DNA from 2 places in the Paenibacillus sp. DRB1-1 genome. Region 2 is predicted to be linked to the other one. Evidence: riboswitches for the same ligand, from Rfam matches in the RefSeq annotation. Region 2 holds a riboswitch; the other holds the start of a gene.

The links. Region 2 has a riboswitch for cyclic di-GMP ahead of ACQW03_RS09090 (collagen binding domain-containing protein). Riboswitches for the same ligand answer to the same signal wherever they lie in the genome.
Region 1: another riboswitch for cyclic di-GMP. It lies ahead of ACQW03_RS05340 (glycosyl hydrolase); the one in region 2 lies ahead of ACQW03_RS09090 (collagen binding domain-containing protein).

What each region holds. Positions count from the first base shown of each region.
Region 1 is NZ_JBODQH010000001.1:1,175,601-1,180,817, forward strand. Features, by position in the region: gene ACQW03_RS05335 (hypothetical protein) at 1-1,048, opposite strand, end outside; gene ACQW03_RS05340 (glycosyl hydrolase) at 1,097-2,671, opposite strand; cyclic di-GMP riboswitch class I at 2,685-2,765, opposite strand; gene ACQW03_RS05345 (sugar phosphate nucleotidyltransferase) at 2,921-4,297, opposite strand; gene ACQW03_RS05350 (hypothetical protein) at 4,590-4,736, opposite strand; gene ACQW03_RS05355 (UDP-glucose dehydrogenase family protein) at 4,978-5,217, opposite strand, start outside.
Region 2 is NZ_JBODQH010000001.1:2,057,711-2,062,927, forward strand. Features, by position in the region: gene ACQW03_RS09080 (DUF445 domain-containing protein) at 9-1,265, opposite strand; gene ACQW03_RS09085 (AraC family transcriptional regulator) at 1,859-2,740, shown strand; cyclic di-GMP riboswitch class I at 2,791-2,871, shown strand; gene ACQW03_RS09090 (collagen binding domain-containing protein) at 3,062-5,217, shown strand, end outside.

The DNA.
Region 1 (5,217 bases), 880 kb from region 2:
CTACTTCATAATATTGAAGATAAGAACCGTATTTTTTTACATAATCGCGCAACTTTTGCTTGGCCGTCTCTGGTAGAGAACCATCTTTTTGCAGCTTAATATCACCTGTATATAGATACAAAGCAGACGATTGCATATTATACTGCTTTAACGTTTGATAGTAATCATCCACGTCCGTACAGGCCTTGCCCACATTACTGGCACAGGTGACCCTCATGACGTTGCCACTATAAGCAATGCCCAGCCACTTGAGAACGTATGGTAAATGCTTAACTGCACCCTGATCATAATAAAATTCTTTATTGTTCACATTTGTTCCGGTTAGTATATATTTACCGTGTACCGGTTCGGTCGCAGGTGAAGCTAACGTCTCCAAGCTCAAGTCATCCCAAGTCCACCACACATTTTTATCTTCTGCAGAGGAGCAGTATAGGCAGCGCGCTGTCTTTAGCTTGAGTACGTTAACACCGCTTTGCAATTGCTCTTTGGGTATATACAAATCGTAGTTGTTTTTGAAATTATAAGCACTCCCAGTACCAGATACCCCGGCAATCTGAATAATACCGGATAGCTGATGATTTGAAAATACAGCCATTTGCGGGACTGCTTTGCCCGCATCCAAAATCCGAACACGGAATATCATACCATTGGGAGGAATTTGATTCAGCTTATACTGGAGTGTCAGTTCAGGGTTCGTGGACGCATTCAAACCGGGAGGAATATCTCCACTGCTGAGCAATACCGGAACTGTTGTACTTCTCTCTGCTTCCGACAATGCTGACAATGCTCCTTTAGCAGACGATTCGGTAGAGGCAGCTGCTGCAGAAATATCGATATTTTCCCTACCAACCACACCTTTGAATTCCGCTGAAGAGTCATCCCTCTGACCCAGCTTCCATACTGGACTGGCAGCCGCTACTTTATCCGTCTGCAATTCTGCGCTTCTTGAAGGCGTGTATATAAACCAAGCGATCATCGCTATAGCTACGACCGCTAGTAGTCCAGATAAAACTACTGTATACCTATGGGATAACCATTTTTTTATCATATGATCCACCCTCTCTCCTCAAATTTTTTGACCGGGAAAGAGTATCAATCAAGGAAGAAACAAAGCGTTTTCGGGAATCACCGCTTTCGCTTCATGCTGACTTTCCCACATTAGACGTGCCATCGCATCGCCTTTTTCATCATAGTATTCCACTTTTAAATCTACCATTTTGCCTGCTTCCAAAGTAATACTACCTTTACGCTCTGTCCAGCTTTGTTTGAACCAGCTGTCAATAACCAACTTGCCGTCTACCCATACACGGATACCATCATCAGATATCGTTGTGAACGTATAGGTCTCGCTATATTGCGGTTTGATTTTACCCGTCCAGCGAACCAAGAACTGATCGGCATTCACCTTCGGATCAGCTGCATTGGCACGCCAGTTGTAGTCCAGCTTGCTATCTGTACGGATCAAAGCAGGACTTCCACTCAAATTCATATTGTTAAAATATTCGCCCTGCAGCCCGTTCACATATACCACATCAGGAACGGAAGGAGGAGACGGAGCCGGGATAGGCTCACTTTGTCCCTCGTCCGGTAAGGTCGGTACATCTGTCCCAGGTTGTTCAATTGCTGCCAGCCCATTTTTCACATCATCCCGCGTCAAACTCTTCGAATCATTCATATAATCCTGAATTTGATTTGTTGTGTTATTCTCAGTCAGCATCTTGCCCCAAGTCATGGAATATACCCATTTAGGCTGAGCCTGCAATACCTCAGAACTAGGCATCTCACCGTGCTCCCCAATGGCAATCGGTTTATTCCGTGCCAGCCCAAGCAGACCTTCGTAATGACTTTGCTTAAAATCATTGTTGTAAATGTCTACTGCCAAAATGTCCACTTTGTCATCCCCCGGGTATTTCGGGGTATACGGGACAGTATACGAATTGGGAGCATTCGGACTCCATACCCACAGCAGATTGTTCAATTGATGTGTGTTTGTAAAACGGTCGTACATGATATTCCATAGCTGATTGAAATTAGTTTTGTTTCCCCACCAGAACCAGTCACCATTCATTTCGTGGTAAGGTCTCCACAAAACCGGAACCCCTGCATCACGAAGCTGCTTTAACGATACAGCGACCTTATCCAGATCGGCAATGAGGAGGTTATACTGCGCAGTACCTGGAGTCACGTATTTGTTGAACTCTGTCTGACTTACTTTCGCCTGTACATTGGCCCAAGTCAGTGGCCTACCTGGTAGCGCTTCATGAAAAGTCATCGTCACAATACCACCGGATCTACTCCAACGGATAGCACTATCGACGACATTTTTACGTTGTGCTGCTTCGGTAGCGTCAGATTGACCAGAGATAGCTCCCATCTCATAGCCGTGTACACCTACATATGCCTGACTGATTTTTTGGACCTTGTTACTTAATTCATCCGGACTTTCCAAATAATCATGCTGACCGGTGACTATTTTTTTCCCTGAGATGTTGAGTAAATAATTGTATAGTTCACGGGCCTGAGTAGAAGCGTCCGAATTAACAGGTTGTAATGAAGCGGCATTCGCTACAGACAGAGAATCAACAAAACCGACGGGCAACAATGAAAAAAGCATAACAACGGGGAGTACACGACGTATCAGTCGATACAGAGGAATAAAATTGAATCTCACTTTCGCTCTTCCTTTCGGTAGCCAGGCTGCCATCCTTGTGGAAGGCCCTTTAGCTTTGCGTACCTGCCTTTCGACAGGGCTGCGTTTATCGTTGGAAGGAGTTTGGATTCCTTCTTACCCTAAGTATCGACTTTTATTTACCAAAATTTAATAGGTCATGTTCATGAATTTACAGGTTTTCGTCCAATTTCGACAGTTTGGGCCATGAATTTTCATGAATTCGTCTTTTTTTCGTTTTTACGAAAATAATTATGAGATAAATTGGTGACGGGAAATTTCATTCCAATCCATACAAAAACGAACAATATCCTCTTCAACCAATTCAGAGCCAGTCTGCACCTCAATAAAATCCACATCGGTCACAGCCAAAATGCTATGCTTCGTCCCTTCAGGAATGCGAACTACATCGCCAGCCTTCACTTTGTGCAGCTTCTCATTCAAAATAATTTCCGCTTCACCGCTAATAATGGTCCAGATTTCACTTCGTTTGAAATGAAGCTGGTAGCTGATATTTTTGCCTTTCCGTACGCGAATTCGTTTGGTCAATACCTCGTTACCCTCGTCATACTTGACATAATCCACAACCCGATACTGCCCCCAACGACGTTCTTCATACATTGGACGCTGATCATGAGCCTTGAGCACTTCCTTAATGCGAGGACTTTCTGCCTTATTGGTCACAAGAATGCCATCCGGGCTAGCGGCTACAATCAGATCATTCGTTCCAATGATCGCTACAGGAATGTCTAACTCGTTAATAAGACTCGTATTGACGCAATCCTCCGTTACTACACCTCTGCCCACTTGTTGATTAGACATTTCTTCTGTGAGCGTATTCCAGGTACCTAAATCCTTCCAAAAACCATCATATGGAAGAACTACAATATCCTTTTCCTTCTCGACTACTTCATAGTCAAAGCTGATTTTTTCCAGAGATGCGTATTGCTTTTGCATTTCTTCATAATTAAGCGGCAACCCCTTGGATGCCAAGATATCCAGCAAATAACTTAATTTGAATGCAAAAACCCCGCAGTTCCATAGAGCATTGCGTTCAATCAGACGCTCCGCCTGCTCCCGGTCGGGTTTCTCTTGAAAATGGCTCACTTCGCGGTAGCCTGTGCTACCTTGAGTGGCATCGTTTTTCGGAATAATGTAACCATATTTCTCTGAAGGATAGGAAGGGACAACCCCGATTAAAGCAAGCTTGCCTTCACTCTCCTGAAGCGTATGTTCCAACTGGGCTACGGAAGCGAAGAAAGCATCCTCAACATAAGGATCTACAGGCAATATTGCTATAATTTCATCAGGCGAAACACCTGCAATGGAATATAGATAAGTCGCTGTCAGCGCAATCGCAGGAAAGGTGTCTCTGCGTTCCGGCTCAACAATGATGCGCGTATTCGGCCCGACCTGACTCTGGATCATTTCGACCTGTGCTCTCCCTGTCGCAATAAACGAGGATTCTGATAATCCGTTGTCTCCCAATTGTCTCCATACCCGCTGTACCATGGATTCCGAAGTCCCCTCCGGGCTCTCCAGTACCTTCAAAAATTGCTTGGAACGGGAATCGTTGGACAAAGGCCATAATCTTTTACCGGAACCACCAGACAAAAGTACGAGCTTCATAACTCTCCACTTCCTCTCTATAATGTATGGGTGATCGGATGGGGCAGGGTTGAGTAGCCCGCTACGGGATGGATTCGATCTTACGATCGCTGTTGGACCGGGATTCATTCGATTATATAAAATCGTATAAAGGTTTGAATCCCTCTAAGCTTATGCTTCCGATGCGAGCTTTCCTTTAGAAAGCTTTCAGGCGAACACTATCGCTTCTCCAGATTCAAATCCAACCCTTCGCTACTCAAAAATGCATCATATCGATCATACCTTGTGGTGCAAAAGGCACGACCGGACATTATTAAGTCCGGTCAGCCTGTAAAAATCTCACGCCTTCGGCAACAGCAATGGCTTCTTTGCGTCGCAGGAGCAGCATAGCGTATCCGCATGGTAGTGCTTGCTCCACAGGGGCGGCGCAGCGCCGCTTGATCGGAAGGAGCGGCTTCAACCGTGCCGCTCCTTCCGATACGCCCTTCCTGCTCCCACCCCATAAGGTGGGAGATTAAAAATCGTGACTCCACGGCGGAAAGCAGCGGAGCGGGCAGAATTGTTCTGAAGAAGCGCAGCGTTTGCCTTTACCCCCGGATTTTAACCTTTGAATGTTTTACACAATCCAAAAATCCGGGGGTAACAGCAATCGGAAGAACAATCTGCACGTGTAGCGTCTCCACCCCCGCCACAGTCATTTTTTAAACTTCCACTTTATCTCTGTTCCACCCACTCATCCGCGGACGACCCACGGAATAGTATTCCAGCCCGGAGCCTTGAATCTGTTCCTCAGCGAATACGTTACGACCGTCGATGAGAACCGGCTTGTGCAGAATGGAGGCCAGTTGTACGAGATCGACTTTTTTGAACTCTTCCCAATCGGTCAACAGGCACACAGCGTCGCTACCTTCAGCGGCTTGCTGTGGGGATGAGCACCACAC
Region 2 (5,217 bases):
TTTCTGGTCTATTGGATTAGCATACGGATACCTGTCAGCACAATGCCGATCAGGAAGCCTGTAACTGCGCCGTTAATACGTATCCACTGCAAATCCTGTCCCAGTTTGTCCTCCATCAGTGCAATCAGGGATTTGTTATCCATTTTGTCTACATTTTCGCGTACCAAGTTACCAATTCGACTATGGTTGGCTTCCACCAGTCCAGTAATACCTTCCACAATTCGCACATTGATCTTGTCCAGCAGCTCGGTATTCCCTCTTAAATCAGTCAGCATCCGATCCAATAGCGGTAAAATATAGGTCTGCACATAGCTTCCGTCTTCCATGTAGTCCAATAAGCGTATACGCAGTTCTTCCATTTTGCCCAGCACTGACGCATCGCCTTCCCAGGCTTCAACAAGGCTACCCTTCCAGCCGTTCAACCCTTCCTGAACCGTATCTTTCGTCGTCAATCGGATCACCTGTGTTCTCAGACCATCCAGCACAGCCTGACGGCGCGGGTGCTCTTCTCTTTGCAGTTCTGCTACCTGATCCAGCAGGAAATGACGAATCATTTCACCCATACGCTCTTCGTTCAGATAGCCGAGGAATGCGTTCAAGGCAAACTGCATCAGCCCGCTCACCTGCAAACCGCTAACAGCCTGCATCCCTAAGGTGCCCAGCGTATAACCCGTTTCTGGTCGCAAAAGCCATGACTCGGCTTGCTCCAACGTGTAATCCAGTGCGCGGCGATCATAGCCCTTCTCGCTGGTTTGACGAGCAAGCGCCTCCAGCAGCGGTCCGGCGTCAACGTCAGTCACCTGCCGCTTGAGCTCCGCCACGATGACCGGAGCCAATTCCGCGAGCGGGAGCGACTGGACGAGACGCTTGGCAAGAACATCTATAGATGCTGCCGCCTCCGGGGTACGCACTCCTTTTTCCACACCGCCCAGCACCAAATCGGCCAAACGAATATCTGCAATTTTAGACGCAATGCTGTCTTTGTTTAGCAGGTTATTTTCCACGGTACTCACCAATGCATTCGTGAGCTTGTCCCTATTTTTAGGAAGCAGCGCCGTATGTGGTATCGGAATGCCTAGCGGATGGCGGAACAAAGCAGTGACAGCAAACCAGTCTGCCAGTCCCCCTACAAGTCCTGCCTCAAAAGCTCCGGCTAACAAACGAGCCCAGCCATATTGCTGGAAGGGCAATGTGGCTGCAAAGCCTGCCCCTAGAATAACGAGCGACCAAGCCGCTGCGGTTTTCGTACTTTTTGGTTTTCCCATCCTGTAATCCTCCAAACTGACTATCGAGTAAGTAAAGCACTATACCTGTATTACCCATCATATCATTGCCCGTGTCATTTCCAAAGTTAAAAGCACTTTTGATGAAACGCGCAAGGGCACTTTTTGCGTATTTTTTTATGCATATATCTCTCTTTTTTACATTCATGTTTGTGAACAAAATCACAGTAGTGGGCCCAAACTCTTATTTTCAATAATAAGCCTTACGAACCATTTTATCAGAACCAAGTCCCATTTTTTTTAAACCGAAAGGAGAAGTGAACAAGAAAGTTGAATGGGCATAAGATACCTTTTTTCAGTAGCATTTTGGTATTTGACCTCAGAAAGGATTTGAATCCATGATAACCCCAGATTCTTTCAACAGCATTCGACTTTTTCATATGGATTATCAGGTTAAATATCCATAAAAAGCGAGACTCCCATAAAGCTCACACACATATTTTGATATATAGACATATTTGTTGTGATAAAATAAACTTTTATAAATAGGAAATCATGTTTAATCAGCCATTATATATTGGTAAATCAAACCAAGATATGCTAGATAAAATTGCTTTTTTGTAAAGGAATTGAATATGACAACAGACCAAAAAAACAACTTGGGCCTCTGGAATAGCGATCCGGTCGTAATTGTACGTACTCCCTCCGCTTTTGCCAAGCAATCCCTTTTATATATTCAGGAATTAGGCTACTTCCAAAAAACCTCTGCTTTTACGATGGAAAGGAAAGAACTTGCCTCTTTTTTGCTTGTCTTTACGTTGTCTGGTAAGGGAGAATTACTGTACCGGGACAAGAAATATATCTTAAAACCTCAAGATTTGTTCTTTATTAATTGCGAGGAATATGTTCAATACAGTACCTCCGGTCATGAATCCTGGGAGTTTATCAGCCTGTACCTGTATGGCAACCTGATCGAAAATTTTTACGAACAATTTGCCAAGCATAATAAACCGGTCATTTCCATGCATAATCCGTATATTATATTGGATAAGCTCCATGCCCTGATTTGCGGGCAGTCTGACAGAAGTCTTTCCGCTGAGCTACTAACGTCCAGGCTCATTGGTGAAATACTGACGTTCATTTTGCAGCATCCCTATGATCATCCACATGTGAATGCTGAAACCCTCAGCGAAGTACGCCGGGTACAGCAATATTTGGATCAGTCTTACTGTGAGCGAATAACACTGGACTCGCTGGCAGATATGTTTGAATTAAACAAGTTTAATCTGGCTAAAAATTTCAAAAAGCAGATCGGTTTCTCTCCGATTGATTATCTCATTAATGTCCGTATCACAGCCGCTCAAAGCTGGCTTAAAACCAGTGACATGTCCATTGTGGATATCGCAAGGTACGTAGGGATTCCCAATACGAGCCATTTTATTAACCTATTCAAGGAGCATGTAGGAGAAACACCTCATTCCTTCCGCAAAAAATGGGGAAACCGTTCCAAGTTGTAAATGAGAGGTTACATGAAATCAGTTTGATAGATGATAGACGCACAAGCTATTCAAGTTAATGGCAAAACTGTCGAAAGGCAGTGACGCAAAACTATAGGGCCTTCCTATCCAGATGGCAGCCAGCTACCAGATGAACGAGCTTTTTATTATGTCTTTTTTACATAGATCCATCACAAATTGCTATGCCTCTCTCGAAGAAAGCCCTGATCACTATGATCAGGGCTTTTTTTCTATTGGGATAGTCATGTCAGCCTAGCATGCTGAATATACTAATTTCAAAGCATTACCCATATTACGATGAATAGGAGAATCACTTGGAGCATGAGAACAAAAATAAATGTTATGATCATTGTCTTATTGCTCATTGTCCAAAGCTTTTTCAGCGCAACGCTGGCTTACGCAGATGCTCCAGCCCCAGAACTGCCGCAGAGTGCTGTATCTGATCCTACACATACCGTTACAGATGCTGTATACGTTGTCCCAAACCTTGAACCTCCTGGGGAGATTCCTTCAAACACGGTCCCCTTCGTTCAAGGAGCAGTCAGTTCAAAATCTCAACATGATGCAGCTCCGCAGAGCATACTAACGAAGTTGAGTCTGACCGACGAAACAGGTCGTGTCATTGATGCGGTATATAGTCCCGGCAGCCAATTCGACATCGGATCAGCCATCCAACTAGGATATGAATGGGAGCTTCCTGACAATACCTATAAGTCAGGGGACACCTTCACCTTTCATTTACCAGAACAGTTTGTCATCTACTCTGATATCTCATCTCCGTTAGTCACTACCGACGGAACCGTGGGATACTTCACAGTAGATCGTCAGGGCAAGGTTATCATGACCTTTAACCAATATGTAGAGAATCACTCCAATGTCAGCGGTAAACTACAAGTTAAAACCGAGTTTACAAAAGAAACGGTGAAAGGCAGTACAGAAATCATCATTCCGATTCCGATCAAAGGCGGGGTGCAAACGGTCATCGTGAATGTCAAACCCCAGTCAGGGCCAACCCTAAGCAAACAAGGGAAAATAGCTGGCACAAACCAGATCGACTGGACCATTGATGTGAACAAACAGCTAAACACCGTAAAACATGCCCTCATCTCCGATCCCATTCCTTCAGGGCTGGAACTCAGAAGAGACTCTATCCGGCTCTATCATCTACAAATCAATATCGACGGCTCAACCGTTGTTCGAGACCTAGTAAATGCGAGTGAATATGCCATTGAAGCAGATCAAGCCGGGACAGGGTTTGTGATTCGTTTTCAAGACGATAGCATTAACACGGCCTATCAGATTCAATATTCCACGCGTATTATTGGCGACGAAACACGTTTTTCCAACACAGCGACACTTTCAGGAGATGCAATAGAGAACGTTGCTGCTACCGCTACTGTTCAGGTAGAACGTGGTGAAGAATTCTTGTCCAAAAAGGTTGAAAAATATGATCATGCCACACAAACACTCTCGTGGGCCATAAGATATAACTTCGGCGAGACAAAAATCCCCGAAGCCAAAGCTCTTTTAATTGATCATTTCAACAAAACTCAAGAGTTGCTGCCCGGTTCTTTGAAAGTATTTAAGGGAAACACACTGGAGGAACTCCCATCGTGGGCGTATACTGTCATCCCAGTTGATTATCCGGACCGCAACGGCTTCAAACTTCAATTCAACTTCGACGTAGATTCAGCCTATACCATCCGATACCAGACTCAAGCCAGAGGCCGTGTCTATGAAAATGAAAAAGTTATAAACATCATAACCTCAGATGGAACCCAGAAGATCGTATCGACGGAAATCATAAGTGGAGTTATGACTAAAATGTATGACACACCCAATTACAACACCAAAATCATACCTTGGGTGATTACCATCAATACGGACTTGTACACCATGAAAAATATTGTCATTCAGGATGTGTTTCCAAACGGGGGCTTGGCCTTGTTACCGGACACCCTGAAAATTCAAAGTGTTGACGGAACAACGGAGCTACGTGCGCCCACAGATTATGAGCTGGTTCCGCTATCACAGGACTATAAACAAGGATTTACGCTCATTTTTCATAAAACCATTCAGAAAGCTTATACGATCAAGTATTCAACCACCTATAATAATGACTGGAAAACGGATACGACGAAGCCTGAGTTTCGTAATAAATCCCTTATAGAATACCAGTTTGAAAACGGAGAAAGATCATCGCAAGACGTGGAGTGCCCAATCTGGCCGGACTTTATGACACAACGAAACGGTGCCAAGCAAGGAAGCTATAATGCGACCTTCAAGCTCATTACCTGGGACATTAAAGCTAACTACAATCGCAAGATTCTGAATCACGCGGAAGTGAGAGACCCCTTGTTGCAAGGTCAGAAGTTACTGCCCGCCTCCGTAAAGGTATACGATATGACCCTGCTGGGATGGTGGGATGGCGTACAAAAAGGGGCTGAAATCCCGGCAGATCAATACACCATTATTCC